3 regions of the Arthrobacter sp. TRD_SC_6 genome follow, and region 3 is predicted to be linked to each of the others. Evidence: riboswitches for the same ligand, from Rfam matches in the RefSeq annotation. Region 3 holds a riboswitch; each other region holds the start of a gene.
What was found. Region 3 has a riboswitch for S-adenosylmethionine ahead of metX (homoserine O-acetyltransferase MetX). Riboswitches for the same ligand answer to the same signal wherever they lie in the genome.
Positions count from the first base shown of each region.

Region 1 (6,051 bases), 1.0 Mb from region 3:
GATGCGGTGATGCAGGAGGATGGCACGGTCACAGAACTGGGGGATCCCAGCGAGGTCATGTGTTGAGATGAGAACCGTCCGGCCTTCCTCCTTCAGCTCGCGCAGCAGCTCGACAAGAGTGGCTTCACTTGCCTTATCGACGCCTGCGAAGGGCTCGTCCAGCAGCAGGAGCTGTGCGTCCTGGGCGATCCCACGCGCCACGAATGCACGTTTCTTCTGTCCTCCTGACAGTTCGCCGATCTGGCGGTCGCGAAGTTCTGTGAGGCCCACCCGGCCAAGTGCGTGGTCCACGGCGGTGCGGTCGGTGCGGGACGCGCGGCGGGCTGAACCCATATGCGCATAACGCCCCATGAGGACGACATCGCCCACAGACACCGGGAAGTTCCAGTCCACGTCCTCAGCCTGCGGCACGTAGGCCACGAGCTTCTCCTTGCGCGCTGCCCGGTGGGAGCGTCCGAACAACTGCACCGAGCCGCTCTGCGGGGCGACCAAGCCCATCAGAGACTTGAAGAGGGTGGACTTGCCGGACCCGTTGACGCCGACGAGCGCGCAGACCTGGCCCCTCTCAAGGGTGAAGTGAACGGAATCCAGTGCGATGACGCCGTCGTAGTGGACGCTCAGATGCTCCACGCAGAGAGCGGCGGCAACGTCACGGGGGACAGGGGTACTCATGGCGCGAGCCCTTCGATAATCAGGTCGATGTCATGGCGCAACAGGTCCACAAAAGTGGGCACAGGCCCGTCCGCCTCGGAGAGCGAGTCAACATACAGCGGGCCGGCAAGCCTGGTGCCGGTGGCGTTCGCGACCTGCTGCTGTGCAGAAGCATTGACCGTCGACTCGCAGAACACCGTGGGCACCTCGTGTTCCTCGACGAAGGCGATGACGTCTTTGATCTGGCGTGGTGTGCCCTCATTGTCCGAGTTCACTGGCCAGATGAAGGCTTCCTTGAGGCCGGCGTCGCGTGCGAGGTAGGAGAAAGCACCCTCGCAGGTGACGAGCGCCGGGGTGGCAGACCTGTCGGAAAAGGCTGCCTTCAGTTCCTTCAGGAGTGAGCGCAACTCCTGCTTGAGGGCAGCACCATTCGCGGCGAACTCTGCAGCGTGACCGGGCTCAAGCTCCGAAAGGGCAGTAATGATGTTGTCCACATAAACCTGTGCGGCGGCCGGGGACATCCAGGCGTGCGGATTGGCGAGCCCGGAGTAGTTGCCGGACCTGATGTCCACGGGTTCCACTCCAACGGAAAGGACCTTCCGGGGTGCATCCACCGAGAGCAGGAACCGCTCGAACCACCGCTCGAGGCCGAGCCCGTTATCGAGGATGAGGTCAGCGTTCTGGGCGCGGACGAGGTCCGATGGCGTGGGCTCATACCCATGGATCTCGGTGCCGACCTTAGTGATGGACTCAACGCGGACATGATCTCCGGCCACCGTCCGCGTAAGGTCGGCGAGCACTGTGAAAGTGGTCAACACCACGGGCCGCGGATCCTCGCCGGCCGTTCGTTCGGCGGGCGCGACGCCACAGCCCGTGAGAGCAAGACCCACTATGAGGGTTGCCGTAAACCAATTTTTAGGCATGCCTAAATATAACGCGGAAATTCACTCCCCGACGACGGCGGTGCGTGCAGTCCATCAGGGTCAGGTGTTGTGAGGGCGTTCCAGGCGCCCGGCCCGCCAGCAGTAGGTCAGGTAGGGCAGTTCCAGTGTTGCGTCGGGTGGATGCCCGAGGTGCTCGTGCAGGTACCAGGAGAGATTGTGCTCAACTTTCGCGCGGGTTGGATCCGATGCGCGCTGGTAGTAACTGCGCGAACGGGCAAGTTCGACGACGTCGGCCGCGGACAGGCTCTGCGTCCAGGCAAGAACGGTCCCGACAGGCTCGGCGAACACCATGCCCAGGCGCGGCCGGTACGTCGGGCGGAACACGTCCCCGGCATGCATGATCCGTGAGAGCCGGTGAACCCACGGTACCGAAACATCAAGTTGATTCCACACCAACCCGAGGACTCCGCCGGGTACGAGCACCCGGGCAGCCTCCCTGCCAGCTTCCGCAGGATCACACCAGTGCCATGCCTGCGCAATGGTGAGGGCATCAGCGCTCCCGCTTGGCAGGCCGGTGCTTTCCGCAGTACCGACAACCGTCCGCACATCGGGAAGATGCGAGGACAGTACGGAGAGCATGTCCTCGGAAGGATCGACCGCAGTCACCTTTGCACAGCGCTCGAGTATCAGACGAGTAAACTTGCCGGTCCCCGCGCCGACATCCACGACGTGCTCTGCGGGGTCTGGTAGCAGCCAGTCAACGCAGGCATCCGGGTAGCTCGGCCGCACACGCTCATAGCGCTCGCCGTCCTGGAGGTAACCCTGCGCAAGCTCACGACGGCGCTGCTCACCGAGGCGCGGGCCTCCAACTACCATGGTGCTGCTCCTGGCATGGACTGAGAATGGGGGACAGGTTGGGGAACCCGACAATTAAAGCACCCATCCGCATCCTTGAGCGGACCTTCAGTCTGTGGTGCAGGGAGCGGCACCCGCGGTGCCGGGCGTGTGCGGAGCCCACTCCGGGAAACTGCGGGTCTCTACCGCGGGTACCCATCGGCCAGCATCCACTACGTAATCGGCGCCAAGCCCGTTCTCCACCAGCGCCCGCAGCCCATGCAGGAGGCGGTCGACGTCGTCGTGCCGGGATCCGACGCCGAAGCTTGCGCGGAGCGATCCGGATGGCAGGCCAAGCCGCTTCAGGAGTGGATGGGCGCAGAATTTTCCGTCGCGCAACCCGATGCCGTGTTCAGCCGAGAGATAGGCGGCCACCAGGCCGGCGTCGTATCCGTTCACCGAAAAATTCACGACGCCGATGGCGTCAGCGCTGTCGGTGAAAATACGATGCACTGTGACGTCCTCAAAGCCGTCGAGCCCCTCGACGAGGGCCGCCCTCAATTCGGCTTCATGGTTCTGCCACCCGGATTCATCCAGTGTCGCAAGCACCTGCGCGGCGTTGGCCAGTGCAGCGGCGCCTACCACATTCGGAGATCCACCTTCGTGGCGGGCCGGTCCGGTGGTCCAGGAAACGGAGTCCACCCGCACCGACTTAACAGCACCGCCGCCGGCAAGGTGCGGCGCCCCGGCGTCGAGCCAGTCAGACCTGCCGACCAGTACGCCCGAGCCGTAAGGGGCGTACAGCTTGTGGCCGGAGAAGGCCACGTAGTCGATGGCATCCCGGGTTATATTGAGGCGGCGGTGGGGTGCGAGCTGGGCGGCATCGACCACGATTCGAGCTCCGTGAGCATGTGCGGCTTCAGCAAAGGCGGCGATGGGCAGTATTTCCCCGGTCACGTTCGAGGCACCCGTGATCGCCAGCAGGCTGATTCCCCCTTCGGCCAGCTCCCGCTTCACGAGATCCAAAGTCTGCGCCACTGTGTCGGCCGCAACCACGCTTCGGTGCGGAAGCTGCAGCCAGGGCAGCAGGTTGGCGTGGTGTTCCAGGTCGAGGTAAAGCACTTCCCCGTCCACTGGAAGGCAACCCGCCAGCAGATTCAGCGAGTCGGTGGTGTTCCGCGTGAAGATGACTGCGTCATCATCACGCCCGCCAACGAAGTCCCGGACGATCTTCCGGGCGTTCTCATACAGGGACGTCGAAATCTGGGAGGCGTACCCGGCGCCGCGGTGAACACTCGCATAGTACGGGAGCACGCTCTGGACGTAGTCGTTCACCTGCGTCAGGGCGGGAGTGGAGGCCGCGTAGTCGAGGTTGACGTAGCGGGCTGTGCTGCCGTCAATCAAGGGAGCCTGAAGTTCCCCGCCGAGGACCGGAACCAGCGGACCGGCAGAAAGAGCGGTGGCCAGGTCAAGTATTGCGTTAGTCATGGATGTAAAACCCCACAGTGGTCTCATGGAACCTGCCATGAGGAGGTTCCGCGCTTGCCGAACCACTTTCTGGTTCGGCCTGGTCGTCACCCGGGGCACCCCACCGCAGAAGGAGGGTTGCCGGCCAGCGAACCGGGGTTTCGCGCTGGCACTCGTGACCAATGGCTCCAGCATAAAGGGAGCCCAGTGACTCAATGCTGTTTGTTACGGGTTCCTGTCGCCCGCTCAGTCTTCACAGGAGGTCATCCAGCGCCGGGTTGAGCCGTTTGAGAACTTCGTTATGGAGCGTGCCGTTGGTGGCCAGGGCGTTGCCGCCGAACGGTCCGTCCGCACCCTCCAACGAGGTGAAGCGCCCGCCGGCTTCCGTAACAATCGGAACCAAAGCGGCCATGTCGTAGAGGTTGAGCTCAGGCTCGCAAGCGATGTCGACGGCGCCTTCCGCGACCAGGCAGTAGGACCAGAAGTCGCCGTAAGCGCGGGTGCGCCACACCGACTCCGACAGTGACATGAAGTCGTCCAGGTTTCCGCGTTCCTTCCACCCGGACAGGCTGGAGAAAGACAGCGATGCATCCGCCAAACGCGAAACGTTCGATACCCGCAACCGCGTCGCTGCGGCGAGGGATTTTCCTGTGAAGGCGCCGGTACCGGTGGCAGCCCACCAGCGCTTGCCCAATGCCGGCGCGCTGACTACCCCGACGACTGGCCTGCCCTCATCCACCAGGGCAATCAGGGTAGCCCACACCGGAACGCCTCGAACAAAGTTTTTAGTGCCATCGATGGGATCGATAATCCACCGGCGCGAGCCGGCGCCGCTGCTTCCGAATTCCTCGCCCAGCACCGCGTCACGTGGGCGCGCCCGGGAAAGCTGGCCGCGGATTGCTTCCTCCGCCGATTTGTCTGCGTCAGTCACAGGAGTGAAGTCCGGTTTGGTCTCGACCGCCAGGTCCAGCGCCTTGAACCGGGACATGGTCTGATCATCCACGGAGTCCGCCATCACGTGGGCGAGGCGCAGGTCATCGTTGTAGCTCTGGAGGTTCATACCCATCAACCTATCGCGTCAGTGTTCCTGGAACGCGCAGGTTCGGGCGTTCCTCCGCGCGCCTTGGCTCACTGGGTGAAGCGGGGATTTACCACCAAGCCACAGAGGGTTGAACGACCGGGGGGTCAAACGACAGAAGAGCACCGGCCGTGAGGCCGGTGCTCTTCTGGTGAAACTAAGCTTTAGAGAACGGTGTCCCTAGAGAACGACTCTATTAAAGAACGGAGATGTTCTCAGCCTGGGGACCCTTAGGGCCCTGGGTGGTCTCGAAGCTGACCTTCTGGTTCTCCTCGAGTGAGCGGAAGCCGCCCGAGTTGATCGCGGAGAAGTGAGCGAAAACGTCAGCGCCGCCGTCGTCAGGAGCGATGAATCCAAAGCCCTTTTCAGCGTTAAACCACTTGACTGTACCTGTTGCCATTTTTGTTATTCCTTGAGTGTGAGGATCCCCCCGTACTTCGGGGTTCCTGTCGCGGTGTCCGTTCGCCTGTCAAGAAAGCTTTCGAACTCCGGAGAGAAATCAAGGCTTAAAAATTAGTGCGCAACACAACAACTGAAAACAGTCTAACAGCACTTCGCGGTTAGTGGGTTCCAAGTTCCTTTGATTGTGCAATTGGCTCGGAACCGGCTCCCAGAAGCCGCCGCAATGAGGCCAGCCGAACAGAACCAGACTCTCCTGCATCCCCTGAAGCCACCCACGGGTCCAGTCCGCAATTCACCGCAGTGTCATCATGCCGGCATCCCCGCTCGCAGTCCGCGGTCCCGGGTTCCAGGTCCGGGAACGCAGAGAGGATGCGGTCCGGGACCACGTGAGCCAGGCCGAAGGAGCGTATGCCGGGTGTGTCGATGATCCAGGTTCCCGAAGCGGAGTTGTCCGCCTTCAGCGCATAGGCCGACGACGACGTGTGGCGTCCCCGCCCGGTGACCGCGTTGACGCCGCCGGTTGCGCGGTTGGAACCAGTGAGTGCATTCACCAAGGTCGACTTCCCGACACCGGAATGGCCGAGCAGCACGCTGACCTGGCCATCAAGGAGGCCCTTCAAACGCTCGATCGCCTCGGGGGCGAGCAAGGCAGAGGTTCCGCTGGCCGAGGTGGTTCGAACACCGACGTCGGTGGCTGTGGTTCTACTGGTGATGATCGGAAGATCCAAGTGTTCG
Region 1 covers NZ_CM143953.1:3,066,910-3,072,960, reverse strand. Annotated here, with positions in the region: gene ACWA1U_RS14570 (metal ABC transporter ATP-binding protein) at 1-672, opposite strand, end outside; gene ACWA1U_RS14565 (metal ABC transporter solute-binding protein, Zn/Mn family) at 669-1,574, opposite strand; gene ACWA1U_RS14560 (class I SAM-dependent methyltransferase) at 1,635-2,411, opposite strand; gene ACWA1U_RS14555 (aminotransferase class V-fold PLP-dependent enzyme) at 2,499-3,857, opposite strand; SAM riboswitch class IV at 3,903-4,017, opposite strand; gene hisN (histidinol-phosphatase) at 4,090-4,902, opposite strand; gene ACWA1U_RS14545 (cold-shock protein) at 5,111-5,314, opposite strand; gene rsgA (ribosome small subunit-dependent GTPase A) at 5,475-6,051, opposite strand, start outside.
Region 1: another riboswitch for S-adenosylmethionine. It lies ahead of ACWA1U_RS14555 (aminotransferase class V-fold PLP-dependent enzyme); the one in region 3 lies ahead of metX (homoserine O-acetyltransferase MetX).

Region 2 (6,051 bases), 820 kb from region 3:
CCGTTGCGACCGGCAGCATCCGCCCCCTGTCGGATTTCTTTGATGCCGGCTATCTGGCAGCACTGGACGGCGGCAGCGTAGGGCCCACCCTTGAAAGCTACCGCTATGACGGCACCGTGTGGGCGCTTCCGTTGGACGCGGCAACTCAGGTCTCGGTCCGGGACGCGGCCCAGGTGACCGAAGCACCGTGTACCTGGGCGGAGGTGCTCGAGCTGTCGGGCGAATCCCCCGTTGCCCTCAGCCTGGCGGGCCCGCATGCGTTCCTCAGTGTCGCTTCACTGTGCGTGGCGCTGGGGGAGGAACCGTTGATTGAACCGGGTGCCGGAGTGCTTCCGCCACGTGCAGTACAGGCGGTGGAGACGCTCTCCGAACTGGCGCATCGCGCCCCGGCCGGCACCGAGCTGCTCAACCCCATCGGGTTGCTCGAGCGGATGCGTGTCGAGCGGGACATTGCCTACATCCCACTGGTGTTCGGCTACGTGAACTACAGCACCGGCCCGGCGCCCCTGCAGTTCGGGGACGCCCCGGCCTGGGTGCCCGGCGGCCGGCGCGGGTCCGTCATCGGCGGAACAGGCCTTGCCCTTTCCCGTAGGTCCAAGGTCGACGATGAACTGCTCGCCTACCTACGCTGGCACCTTGATCCGCTCACGCAGGCCACATTCATTGCCGACAATGACGGCCAGCCCAGCGCCCGCTCCGCCTGGACCAATGACGCCGTCAACGCCCACGCGAACAGTTTCTACTGCAACACCCTCGCCACCATTGACCAAGCCTGGGTGCGCCCGCGCGTCCCCGGCTTCACCAAGTTTCAGGGCGAAGCGTCAGGCCTGTTGCGGGAAGCGATCCTCGGGCCGGCGCAGGCGGCCTCCGCCGTCGTCGAAATCAATGCGCGGTTCAATGCGCTAGCCGACCGATTTGCTACCCAAGGGAGTACCCATGTCTGAAGATATCCGCTGCGAAATAAGGGGGCGGGTAGCGCTGGTTACCATCGACCGGCCGGCGAAGCTGAACTCCGTGACCAAGGAGATGTCGGACGAACTGGTGCGCATAGTGCATCAATTGAATGACGACGACGGCGTCCGGGCAGTGGTGTTGACCGGCGCGGGCGAGCGGTCTTTCTGTGCAGGCAGCGACATCCGCACCCTGGACAAATACGCAACGCCGTGGGACTTCCGGAATCGGGCCGACTACTGCGACGCCATCCGCGAATGCCGCAAGCCCGTGATCGCCGCTGTGAACGGATACGCGTTTGGTGGTGGGCTGGAGACGGCGCTGACCTGCGACATCCGGTTGGCTTCAACCACGGCGAGCTTCGCGGCTCCCGAGATCAAGCTGGGGTGGATCGGTGGGGGTGGGATGTCGGCGTTCCTGGCCGCGTCCATCGGGCCTTCGAATGCTGCGCTCATGCTGATGACGGGTGATCCTATCGATGCCGAGACCGCTCTTCGCTGGGGGCTCGTGAGCGAACTGGTGGAGCCACAAAACCTGGTGGCGCGTGCCGTTGAGCTCGGCGGGGTCATCGCTGCGCGTCCGCCCATCGCGGCCGAGACAGCCAAAGCCAATCTCCGCGCCGCCTACAACATGCCGCAGGACGCAGCAATCCGTTATGAACGGGATCTGCAGACCATTACCTTCGCCACGGCCGATGCCGACGAGGGCCGGGCCGCGTTCACCGAGAAGCGCCAGGCCGAGTTCCACCGGCGCTGAAGCGCGTTTCTCGCCCACTGTTTTGGCTTACCGTTTTGCCTAGCAACCTACCGAGAGGTTCACTGTGACTCTTCGCCCCACCGCTTCAGCGCTACTGCCCGACGACGGCACAACAGGCGCGCTCGCTGGCCGCGTGTTCGACCCGTCCGTTGGCGGGCCGAGCGTCGTGGCAATCCGGGCGGACGGCGTGGTGGATGTCAGTGCGTCGTTCCCCACCATGCGTGCGCTGACCGAGCTCGCCGATCCCGCGGGTGCGCTTGCCGGGGCCACAGGTCCGGTCCTGGGAACGCTCGATGAGATCGCCGCCAACACCCCTGACGCCACGCGGGATACGAGCCGCCCATGGTTGCTCTCGCCGATCGACCTGCACGTGGTTAAGGCTGCAGGAGTTACGTTTCCGGTGTCGATGATTGAGCGCATCATCGAGGAACGGGTTCGTGGGGAGGCGCACGGCGGCGCGGCGGTCCGGGAGGAAATCCTGGGTCTGCTGGGCGGATCACTGAACACGCTGGTGCCCGGCTCGCCGGAGGCCGCAGAGCTGAAGACCCTGCTGATGGAGAGGGGTTGGTGGAGCCAGTACCTTGAGGTTGGAATCGGTCCGGATGCGGAGATTTTCACCAAGGCGCCGGTGCTGTCCACTGTGGGGGCCGGCTCCGACGTCGGTGTGCTCGCGAAATCCGAGTGGAACAATCCCGAGCCGGAGGTTGTGCTGGTGGTGTCCTCGGAGGGGAACATTGTCGGCGCGACGCTCGGCAATGACGTGAACCTGCGGGACATCGAGGGCCGGTCCGCCTTGCTGCTCGGCAAGGCGAAGGACAACAACGCCTCAGCTGCGGTGGGTCCGTTCATCCGGTTCTTTGACGGCGGCTACGGGCTCGACGACGTCCATTCCGCCGTCGTCACTCTCACTGTGGACGGAACGGACGGTTTCCGGCTTGAAGGTACGAGCCTGATGGAGAAGATCAGCAGGGACCCGGCGCAGCTGGTGGAGCAGGCGATCGGTCCGCACCACGCCTACCCGGACGGGTTGGTCCTGTACCTCGGGACACTGTTCACACCGATCGAGGACCGCGGCGGGGCCGGTGCGGGATTCACGCACCACGTCGACGACGTCGTCACCATCAGGGAGCCGCGGCTCGGTTCGCTCATCAACCGGGTTCAGGTGAGCGAGAAGGTAGCGCCGTGGACGTTCGGCATTGACGCGCTGTACCGGAACCTTGCCGCGCGCGGATTACTCTAGGATTCGCGGCTCAGTCGCTGGGCCGATTGACGACATGCACGTCGGCCCATCCCCAGTCGAGCCGGTCCTTGAGCCATGCACCCTTTTTGAGGGTCGGGAATCCAGGTCATAGGGCCAGCCAATTGCGGCATCGTTATCGGCTGTTGTTTTTGCGTATGTTGAGAAAGATCGCGATGAAGGCAAGGCAGAACATGAACGGACTGAGGGTTTCCCAGAATCCCCGGCCGTCAAGGATTCGGAAGACGCCATTGGTGAGAAACAGAGCACCCAATAGCGGTGCGGCAATCAGGCAGAAACGTGCGAGGTGCGGGTGCATCCTGGGTTTACGTGATTCAGGCATTGTCTGCAGCGTACCGTTTTAGGCAGGTTTGCTGAACGCAACTGCGTGTCGCCCAACAAAACGCCGACCCCTTGGCCACTCGAAGAGCTGAAACCTGCAAGGAATCGTACGGCGCCCTGCAACGGCACCAGCGACCCTCAAGAAGCCGGTTCGAGCGACCGTCCCGATTCCAAGCCCAACGAGGCCGAATCAGACAAGACCACGCCTACGCGCAGCCCGTTGCGCCGATCGAGGGCTGCCACCCGCACAATCAACAAGCCGCTGCAGGCATCCCAAATCGGCCTGCTCACGCTTCGGCGCAACATGGCCTCGAGCGTGTGGATGTCCTGACTCCAACGCCGCACCCACTCACCGTCTACGCGGAAGTCGATGGCGCCGTCGTGCACATTGAGGATGGGAAAGACCGTGGGAAAGTGACCACCTGGAGGTTCGTGGCTCATCGCCGTCCTTCGAGTTTGCTCTTGCCCGCACCGGTGCCCGAGAGGGCAATGTGGGCCGCTTCCTCATCCGAACCACCCGTGAACATGGGGTTGGTGTGCGGCCAGTCGGAGCTTGGCGCCGCAGCTCATGAAGCTGAAAGGAGTATAACGACGACGGTGTCCCGGGGAATCCGTTGTGACGCACTGGCTTGTTCTAGCTCTCGTTTAACGATAGATTTCTATTGCAGGTCAATCGAAGGAGTCGTGATGGGAAAACTGGCCATCCTTGCGTTACGTGTTGTGATCGTGATGGTGCTGGCGGGTTCGCTCTTTGTGCAGTTGTGGATGGTTCCACTGATCGCCACCGACCTGGAGGAAGCGGGAGTCCCAACCGGGCTGCGCATCACGCTCAGCGCAATCGTTGTCCTCGGCATCGTGACAGTGCAGGTCACCGCGCTCTGCGTCTGGAAGCTCCTCACGATGGTTCGCCGTAACACGGTGTTCTCACGCGCAGCCTTCCGCTACGTCGACATCATTTTCTGGGCCATCGCCGCAGCGGCCGTGCTCATGTTCAGCCTGGCCGTCCTGCTGGCTCCGGGCGAAATTGCACCGGGAATCGTGCTCCTGATTTGCGGTGCGGCGCTCATGATCGGCGGCGTTGCACTGATCGTGCTGGTGATGCGGACCTTGCTCGCCCAGGCTGTTGACCGCGATGCCGAAGCCCAGCACCTCCGCACCGAACTCGACGAGGTGATCTGATGCCCATCATCGTGGATATTGACGTCATGCTCGCGAAACGGAAAATGGCGGTGGGCGTGCTCGCAGACCGCATTGGGATCACCCCCGCCAACCTGGCCGTCCTCAAGAACGGGCGCGCAAAAGCGGTCCGCTTCACCACGCTCGAAGCCATCTGCGACGTCCTCGACTGCCAGCCCGGTGACATCCTGCGCTGGGAGGGTGCCACCGAAAATACCAACAGAAACGACGACGACGGCGCCACGCCCCTTAAGCGCGGGCCCTCCTGAGCTAATCCTTCAGGAACAGCTCGACCACCGGCACCAGAACGTCCGGGCGCCGGATCGGAAGCTTGAGCGTGAGAGTCCCGGGCGGTTGTCCGCCCATCTCCATATTCGCCGCTTTGGCCGTGGGATCGGTCTGGATCTGTTGCACTTCCGAGGCGTCATTGAGGAGTTGTGCGTAGGCGACTTTGTCGGCCAGACCCGGCAGGTGTACGTGTTCGAGCGGCCATCCGAACAGGTGCAGGTACAGCCGGTTACCGTTCTGTGTGTACCGTGCGTCGGCAGGCGGCGCGAACGCTGAGGCTCCGGCGCCCCGGATGGACCGCTCGTGCAACCGCATCCATTCGCCTATGCTGTGCAGGCTCTCGCTGGCTCGTGGATCGAACTCGCCCCGACCAGTCGGCCCCACATTCAAGAGCAGGTTGCCGTCTTTGGAGACACCGTCAATGAGCATCCGTACCAGGAGGTCGGGCGTCTTGTAGGCGAGGTTGTCGCGGTCGTAGCCCCAGGAACCGTTCAGCGTCTGGCACGCTTCCCACACGACTGGCGTGCCGTCGTCGTTCTTCATTGGCTGGCTCGGCTGGTACTGCTCGGGTGTGATGAAGTCACCGTCGATTCCGAGGCGATCATTCACGAGGATGCCGGGCTGCAGTTCGCGGACCATTGCGAGCAGTTCAACAGCCGCCCAGTCGGTTGCGCCCTTGCCGCCCCACACCACGTCGCCGATCACGTCGTAGGAGAAGTCGTAGAACAGGTAGTCGATCTGGCCGTAGTTGGTCAGGAGCTCGCGGACCTGGCCGTGCAGGTAGTTGCGGTACCGGCTCATGTCCCGGGACTCGTTCAACGCTGCCACATCTGGCGCGTCCCGCTGCGGGTGGTGTCCGTCGATGGTGAAATCAGGGTGGTGCCAGTCGATCAGGGAGTGGTAGAAGCCGACGCGTAGCCCCTCGGCCCGGATAGCGGCAACGTATTCGGCGATCAGGTCGCGGCGGAAGGGAGTGTTTGATGCCTTGTAGTCGGTGAGCGCGGAGTCCCAGAGGCAGAATCCGTCGTGGTGCTTGGTGGTCAGGACCACGTACTTCATGCCGGCGCGCTTGGCCTGGCGGGCCCAGTCGCGGGCATCGAAAAGGTCAGGGTCGAAGTTCTCGAAGTACCTGCGGTAGTCCTCGGTGCTGCGCTTCTCCCAGGTCATGACCCATTCGTGGCGGGCCGGTAAGGCGTAGAGGCCGAAGTGGATGAACAACCCGAAACGGTCGTGCTGGAACCAAGCACTGTCAGCGCCTCGGACGGGAGATTCGCTCATGGTTTGGAACTATACATCGGATC
Region 2 covers NZ_CM143953.1:1,234,610-1,240,660, forward strand. Annotated here, with positions in the region: gene ACWA1U_RS06105 (hypothetical protein) at 1-944, shown strand, start outside; gene ACWA1U_RS06110 (enoyl-CoA hydratase/isomerase family protein) at 937-1,707, shown strand; gene ACWA1U_RS06115 (fumarylacetoacetate hydrolase family protein) at 1,772-2,947, shown strand; gene ACWA1U_RS06120 (hypothetical protein) at 3,081-3,287, opposite strand; gene ACWA1U_RS06125 (hypothetical protein) at 3,425-3,727, opposite strand; SAM riboswitch class IV at 3,740-3,860, opposite strand; gene ACWA1U_RS06130 (DUF2975 domain-containing protein) at 3,974-4,465, shown strand; gene ACWA1U_RS06135 (helix-turn-helix domain-containing protein) at 4,465-4,731, shown strand; gene ACWA1U_RS06140 (alpha-L-fucosidase) at 4,733-6,028, opposite strand.
Region 2: another riboswitch for S-adenosylmethionine. It lies ahead of ACWA1U_RS06125 (hypothetical protein); the one in region 3 lies ahead of metX (homoserine O-acetyltransferase MetX).

Region 3 (6,051 bases):
CTCGACACCTACTGGTGGACGGTACCGGTGCTGATTCTCTCAGCGGTGCGTCACGCTGTGGTCGAAGAGGTGATAGTGGTGGGGTACCTGTTTGTTCGCTTGAAGGAACTTCGCTGGTCTACTCCGGCGATCATCATCACCTCAGCGTTGCTGCGCGGAAGCTATCACCTGTATCAGGGGATAGGCCCGTTCATCGGCAACGTGGTCATGGGACTCATTTTCGGGTACGCCTACACACGCACCAGGCGAGTAATGCCACTGGTGGTGGCTCACGCCCTTCTGGACATTGCGGGCTTCGTTGGCTTTGCGCTGTTTGGTCCGGCTATTGGACTGGGAAGCTGACCGGCTTCAGATCCGGACGAATCCATCGCTGGTTTCGAACGTCACCGACATAATGCCTGGCGTGCCGTTTGGTGCAATCCACTCCACGTCTACGTTGTCGAGCGGGTAGGCGGCCGGCGTGCCAAGCCATTCGGTGACGCGGTCTGCGGAACCTGCGATTGTCAGGGCGCTCAGCCGCACGGATGCTTCGCGGGCCTGTGAGGGGTGGATAGCTTCGGTGCCGTCATCCCAGCGGATCATGTAAGGAACCTGGGGATCTGCGATCAGGCCCTTGATGCCGATCTGCTGCCAGGTGAGTTCCTGTCCGTCCGGAAACTTGCGGTTCCCGGGGACAGCCCCGCGTCCGAGCCGCTCTTCAAAGGGTGAAAGATCATCAACCGCAACGCACCAGCCCATCCAGCCGCCGCCAGCTTCCGACCGTGCGCGGACTGCCTGCCCGAAGGGGGCCTTGTCCGATGCCGGGTGGTTGAGTACCTCAACCACCTCTAGGTACTGGCCGTTGACGAGAGGGATGATCACGTTCCGCGTACCGAACCGCGGATGAACCCCGCCCCTGACATAGTCAACGCCAAGGGCTGTGGAGATCCGCTCTGCGGTGGCAGTCAGACCGTCGGGTTCGCAGGCATATGACACATGATCCAGACGCATGGCCCCATCTTGGCACTTTGTGATGGACGCCTCGACTTAGGGTTACCTAAGTCACAGGTAGGATCGTGAGTGTTCCGACGGTGCAGGAGCCCAGATGGTTGTTCTGGGACCGCCGATTTCCGGACTCCTGCAGTGGAGGATTAAGACTCGTTCACCTAGTCGGACTTGGCGTACGTTGCCGCACTCATGATTTCGTACCCCACAAACGTCTCGTCATTTTCAACCCAAGCATCGTGGCCCGGAGGAATGGCGTAGGCGTCACCGGCATTGATTGTGTTGCGGGTCCCGTCTTCCAACTGGACCGTAAGTGTTCCCGCGATGCAGAAGCCCAGATGGTTGTTCTGGCAGCTGTCGGTGTGGACCACGGTCTTGACCGTCTCGGACCAGCGCCAACCGGGCTCGAAGGTGAACCTGCCGAGCGTGGTGCCACCAATATTGACGACATCGACTTCTGTCTTTGGGGGACGGCGTTTTTCATCCGGGTCATCAAAAGATTTTGATTCAAGGGTTGTGACAGTTACTGCAGGCATTTTCAGTTCTCCTCAACAAGGAGTGGTTTAACTGTTCCTCCGGAAGCGCGATTGGTGCTCCGGGAATGCAAGTCTGGCAGGGCATCGCGACGACGTGCCGTAATGGGCTGAACCGAACCTGCGATCGAGATTCTCAGGTTGCTCTCAATCTGAGGCACTGTCAATAGGTGCAGACGGTGATTTTGGCCGCCGCCACAGGAAGCATCGCGAAAGCACCAGCACCCAAGGAACCCCCAAGGTCATTTCACCGCGAGTCACAATAGTTGCCCTTTTCCGCCCCTGTCGGGTCTTCTAGTAACAGGTCACGAGTGACAGTGTGGCGGGCTCTTGCCCGCCATCAGCCCCGGCTTGCTGTCCGGCAACCCTCCTTCCGCGGTGGGGTGCCCCGGGTGACGACCAGGCCCTGCGCGCGGTGTGCAGGCGCAAGCGCGATCCACAAAGGCGGCAGGTTTGACAGGCATCACCACAACGGAACCGCACCCTGAGGCGGAGCCTGTGGACAGCGTCGTACACCAGCTGTCCATCGGCCCACTGACGCTGGAGACCGGCGGACATCTGCCCGACGTCGTCCTCGCGTACGAGACCTGGGGGACGCTCAACGCGGAGGCTTCCAACGCGGTACTGGTACAGCACGCACTCACGGGGAGTACGCACGTGGCTCGGGGAACCTCCGAGGAGGACGGCTGGTGGGACGGATTCGTCGGTCCCGGCCGCACCATCGACACTGATCGGTTCTTCGTCGTCTCCATCAACATGCTCGGCGGCTGCTATGGCTCAACCGGGCCTGCTTCGCTCGACCCGGAGGGAAACCCGTGGGGATCCCGCTTTCCGTTCATTACCATTCGGGACTCGGTGCGGGCAGAGGCATTGTTGGCGGACCGGCTCGGTGTGGCGACATGGCATTCGGTGATCGGCGGGTCGATGGGCGGGGCGCGTGCACTCGAGTGGGCGGTGATGTATCCGGAGCAGGTGGCGCGTTGTGCGGTCATAGCGTGTGCTGCTGCGAGTTCGGCTGAACAGATTGCTTTTGCCCAGGCGCAGGTGCAGGCCATCCGTCTTGATCCCCGGTACAACGGTGGGGACTATTACGGCAGCGCCAGCCCGGAGGACGGGCTCGGTATTGCACGGCGCATAGCCCACATCACCTATCGCTCCGAAGCCGAGTTTGCGCACAGGTTCGGCCGTGCAGCGCAGGGGGCCGAGGCGCCGTTCGGGTCCCACCTCTCCGCAGATCGGGGCAGGTACCAGGTGGAAAGCTACCTGGACCACCAGGCTGACAAGCTGGTCGGCCGGTTTGATGCGAACAGCTACGTCACGCTCACCGAGGCACTGATGAGCCACGACGTCGCCCGGGACCGTGGGAGCCTGACCAGCGCTCTGTCGGCATCCAGCGCGCGGTTCTTCATCGCTGCGGTGGACTCGGACAGGTTGTACTGGCCCTCACAGTCGCATGACCTGGCGGCCGCTCTTCCGGGCGATGTGCCGGTGCACACGATCACGTCACCGATCGGCCACGACGCCTTCCTCACGGAGATCGCGCAGCTTGAGCCGGCGCTTCGTGCAGCGTTTTACGACGACGACGACGACGACGACGACGACGCCGCCTAGCTTTCCTAGAGGCGTTGCAGGCGCAGGTCGACGGGCCGTTCCAGGAAAGCGGAATACCTGTGGACTGCGCTTTCGAGCGCTGCGGCCTCGTCAGGATCGAATTGCCTATGCATTGTTACCTGCACCATTACGTGCCGTCCGGCCTTGCGCGCACTGAGCGTGTGTTTCCAGCCGCCCGCCACTTGACCGTTGAGCAGGACAACATGCCCGGCCAGATGCGCCGGATTGGTCCCGAGTGGAGCCGTGCCGAAGAAGCGGGTGGGGGTATAGCCCATCACGAACTCGTCGTAGCACTGGATCAGGTCCACCCGGGGGAGCCCAGGGGCCGCTGCAACCGGCTGCTGCGCCGAACAGACGAAAGTGGTGCCACCGATTTCCTCTGTGGCGAACTGGTCTCCGGCCTCTTTCAAACCAACGCGCACGTCCGTCAGGGTCAGTCCCGACCAGAGGGCGCAATCCTTCACGGTTGCGGGAGATCGGGAACTGAAATAGCGGATCACCAGCTCGCGCAACGCTGCGGTTCTGTCGAACGTGCCGCCGTCGTGCCCTGTGGTTGGTCCGCCCGGTGGGATCGAGCCGGCTCGCGAACCGAACGCCGCGTAGGTGTGTTTTATTGTCCCGTTCGGGTTTGTCCCGTTCGCGGCGAAGACGGGGATTCCACTGATGAGGACCCTGTCGAGTTCGGCAGTCATCAGGAAGGACGCCAGGGCGGGGCCGGTGGATGGAAGTCCGGAAGCATCCAGCGCTGCAGCCAGTTCGTCGCGGGTGCGGTGGGCTCCGTCCGACACCGCTGCCTCGAGTACCGCCGTTCCCTCCGCCATGGTGCGTGCGTCATGTCCGAGCCGTTTTAGGAGAGGCTGCATGGACCTCCTGACTCGTGATTCGGTAAGGCGGAGCAGCCAGTCTGCATCCGATCTATGCACAAAGTGCCAGGTTGGCCTCAGGACATGGGTCCGCAGGAGTGACCCGGCCGAGTATTCCTGATCGACGGATGTGGCCGTCGTACCGTTGCAGCGCTGCGCGAGTGACCAGCGTGCATAGGCGAACTCCTGGGCCTGCACAGCGCCCATTGATCGCAGGAGGGCCGGTGCTGATTCCGCTGGAGGACCCCAAAGATGCTGCTGGAGCAAACGTCGGGTGCCGACGTCGTGCGGTGCTGGAGCGTTTGCGGGTCCGGCTGCCGCGGTTTCTCGGGGCGGGTTCATGGACCAACGCTCCCACATGGGGGCGGCCGGGCCGCACCTTTGGCCGTGCCAGAATGTCTTAATGACCCAAACCGCTGGACCCGGCCCATCGTCAGCACCGCAATCCACCTGGGAGCCGGTGGTGATCTGGTCCAAACCGGAGAACGAGCGGCCGGATACCCCGTTGCTGGTCCTGTTGCACGGTCACCTCGCCAACGAGGATGACCTGATGGGCATTCTCGAGTTCCTCCCGGAGGAGTTCACTGTGGCGTCGGTCCGCGCACCTATTGCGATGGGCTCCGGATTCACCTGGTTCCCGTTCACTCCCGACGCGCGGGGGCTGACGGGTGAGGTCATCGCAGCCGTGGACAACATCACCGGCTGGGTGGATTCGGTCAGGACCAACCACTCCAGCGTGAGCCTGTTGGGCTTCTCGATGGGCATGGCCATCGCCAGTTCAATGCTCCGCATCCGGCCCTTGGACTACTGTGCCGTCGTCGGCCTATCAGGATTCGCAATCGATTCTGAAGGCAGCGACTATTTCCGGGACGACGAGGTCAAGGCGAACCCCGTTCCCTTCTTCTGGGGGAGGGACCAGGAGGATCCAGTCATAACAGCCGACCGGATTGAGTTCACCCACGGCTGGTTGAACGGCCATGCGAAGCTCACGAAAGTGCTTTACGCCGGGATGTTCCACAGCATCAACGTGCAGGAACTCGGACATGTCCGGGAGTTCCTCCAGATGAGTGTTCCAGGACTCAGGCGGACACCACTGAAACGGTGACCCCATTGACGGTCACCGAGTCGCCAGGGTGCAACTGGCGCCCCCGCCGGTCCTCGATATCACCGTTGACCTTCACCAGCCCGGTCTCGATCAGCTCTTTGGCTTCGGCTCCGTCCTCCGCAAGGTTGGCAAGCTTGACCAGTTGGCCCAGCCTGATCATCCCGTCACGGATCGGCACTTCGTTTTCATTGCTCATGGCACCATCATGCCTTGTCAAATGACCACACGGTCCTCAGCGCGGGCGTTGGACTCTTAGGATTGACGGGTGTCTGCGCCCCCTCGCCTCCCTATTTCAATCGGCCTTCCGCTCGCCATCCTCGCGGGAGTGGCCATTCCGTTGCAGGGACGGATCAACGGTGCGTTAGGGCAACGGCTCGACGACGGACTGGCTGCGGCCCTCATCAGTTTCAGCACGGGGCTCGCGCTGATGATCCTCATCTCCCTTCTCCTGCCGCGCGGCAGGGCGGGCCTGGGCCAGCTGCTTCCGGCCGTACGTGAGAAGCGCTTCCCGCGGATCTACCTTGCGGCGGGCATGATCGGTGCGCTCTTCGTCTTCTCGCAGTCCCTGACCATCGGGCTGCTGGGAGTGGCCATGTTCACGGTCGCAACGGTCATGGGCCAGACCCTCAGCGGGCTGGCCGTAGACCGCGCGGGCATTGGCCCCGGCGGGCGCCGAGCCATCACCCCGATGCGTGTCATCGGTGTCGTCCTCACGGTCGCGGCGGTCGCCTGGGCCGTGTCGCCCCGCCTTGCAGGGGAAGGCACGACGGCGGCACTCATCCTTCCGCTGCTCCTTCCGATCGCCGCGGGTGTCCTGATGAGCTACCAGCAGGCGATGAATGGGACCTCGGCCGTTCACTACGGAACTCCCATCACCGCAACACTGATGAACTTCATTTCAGGATCAGCGCTCCTACTGATCGCCTGGCTGATCAAGGTTGCCATCGCGGGCTTC
Region 3 covers NZ_CM143953.1:2,055,302-2,061,352, forward strand. Annotated here, with positions in the region: gene ACWA1U_RS09740 (CPBP family intramembrane glutamic endopeptidase) at 1-342, shown strand, start outside; gene ACWA1U_RS09745 (VOC family protein) at 349-990, opposite strand; gene ACWA1U_RS09750 (cupin domain-containing protein) at 1,146-1,520, opposite strand; SAM riboswitch class IV at 1,821-1,955, shown strand; gene metX (homoserine O-acetyltransferase MetX) at 1,980-3,128, shown strand; gene ACWA1U_RS09760 (winged helix DNA-binding domain-containing protein) at 3,134-4,333, opposite strand; gene ACWA1U_RS09765 (alpha/beta hydrolase) at 4,395-5,096, shown strand; gene ACWA1U_RS09770 (RNA-binding S4 domain-containing protein) at 5,071-5,292, opposite strand; gene ACWA1U_RS09775 (DMT family transporter) at 5,362-6,051, shown strand, end outside.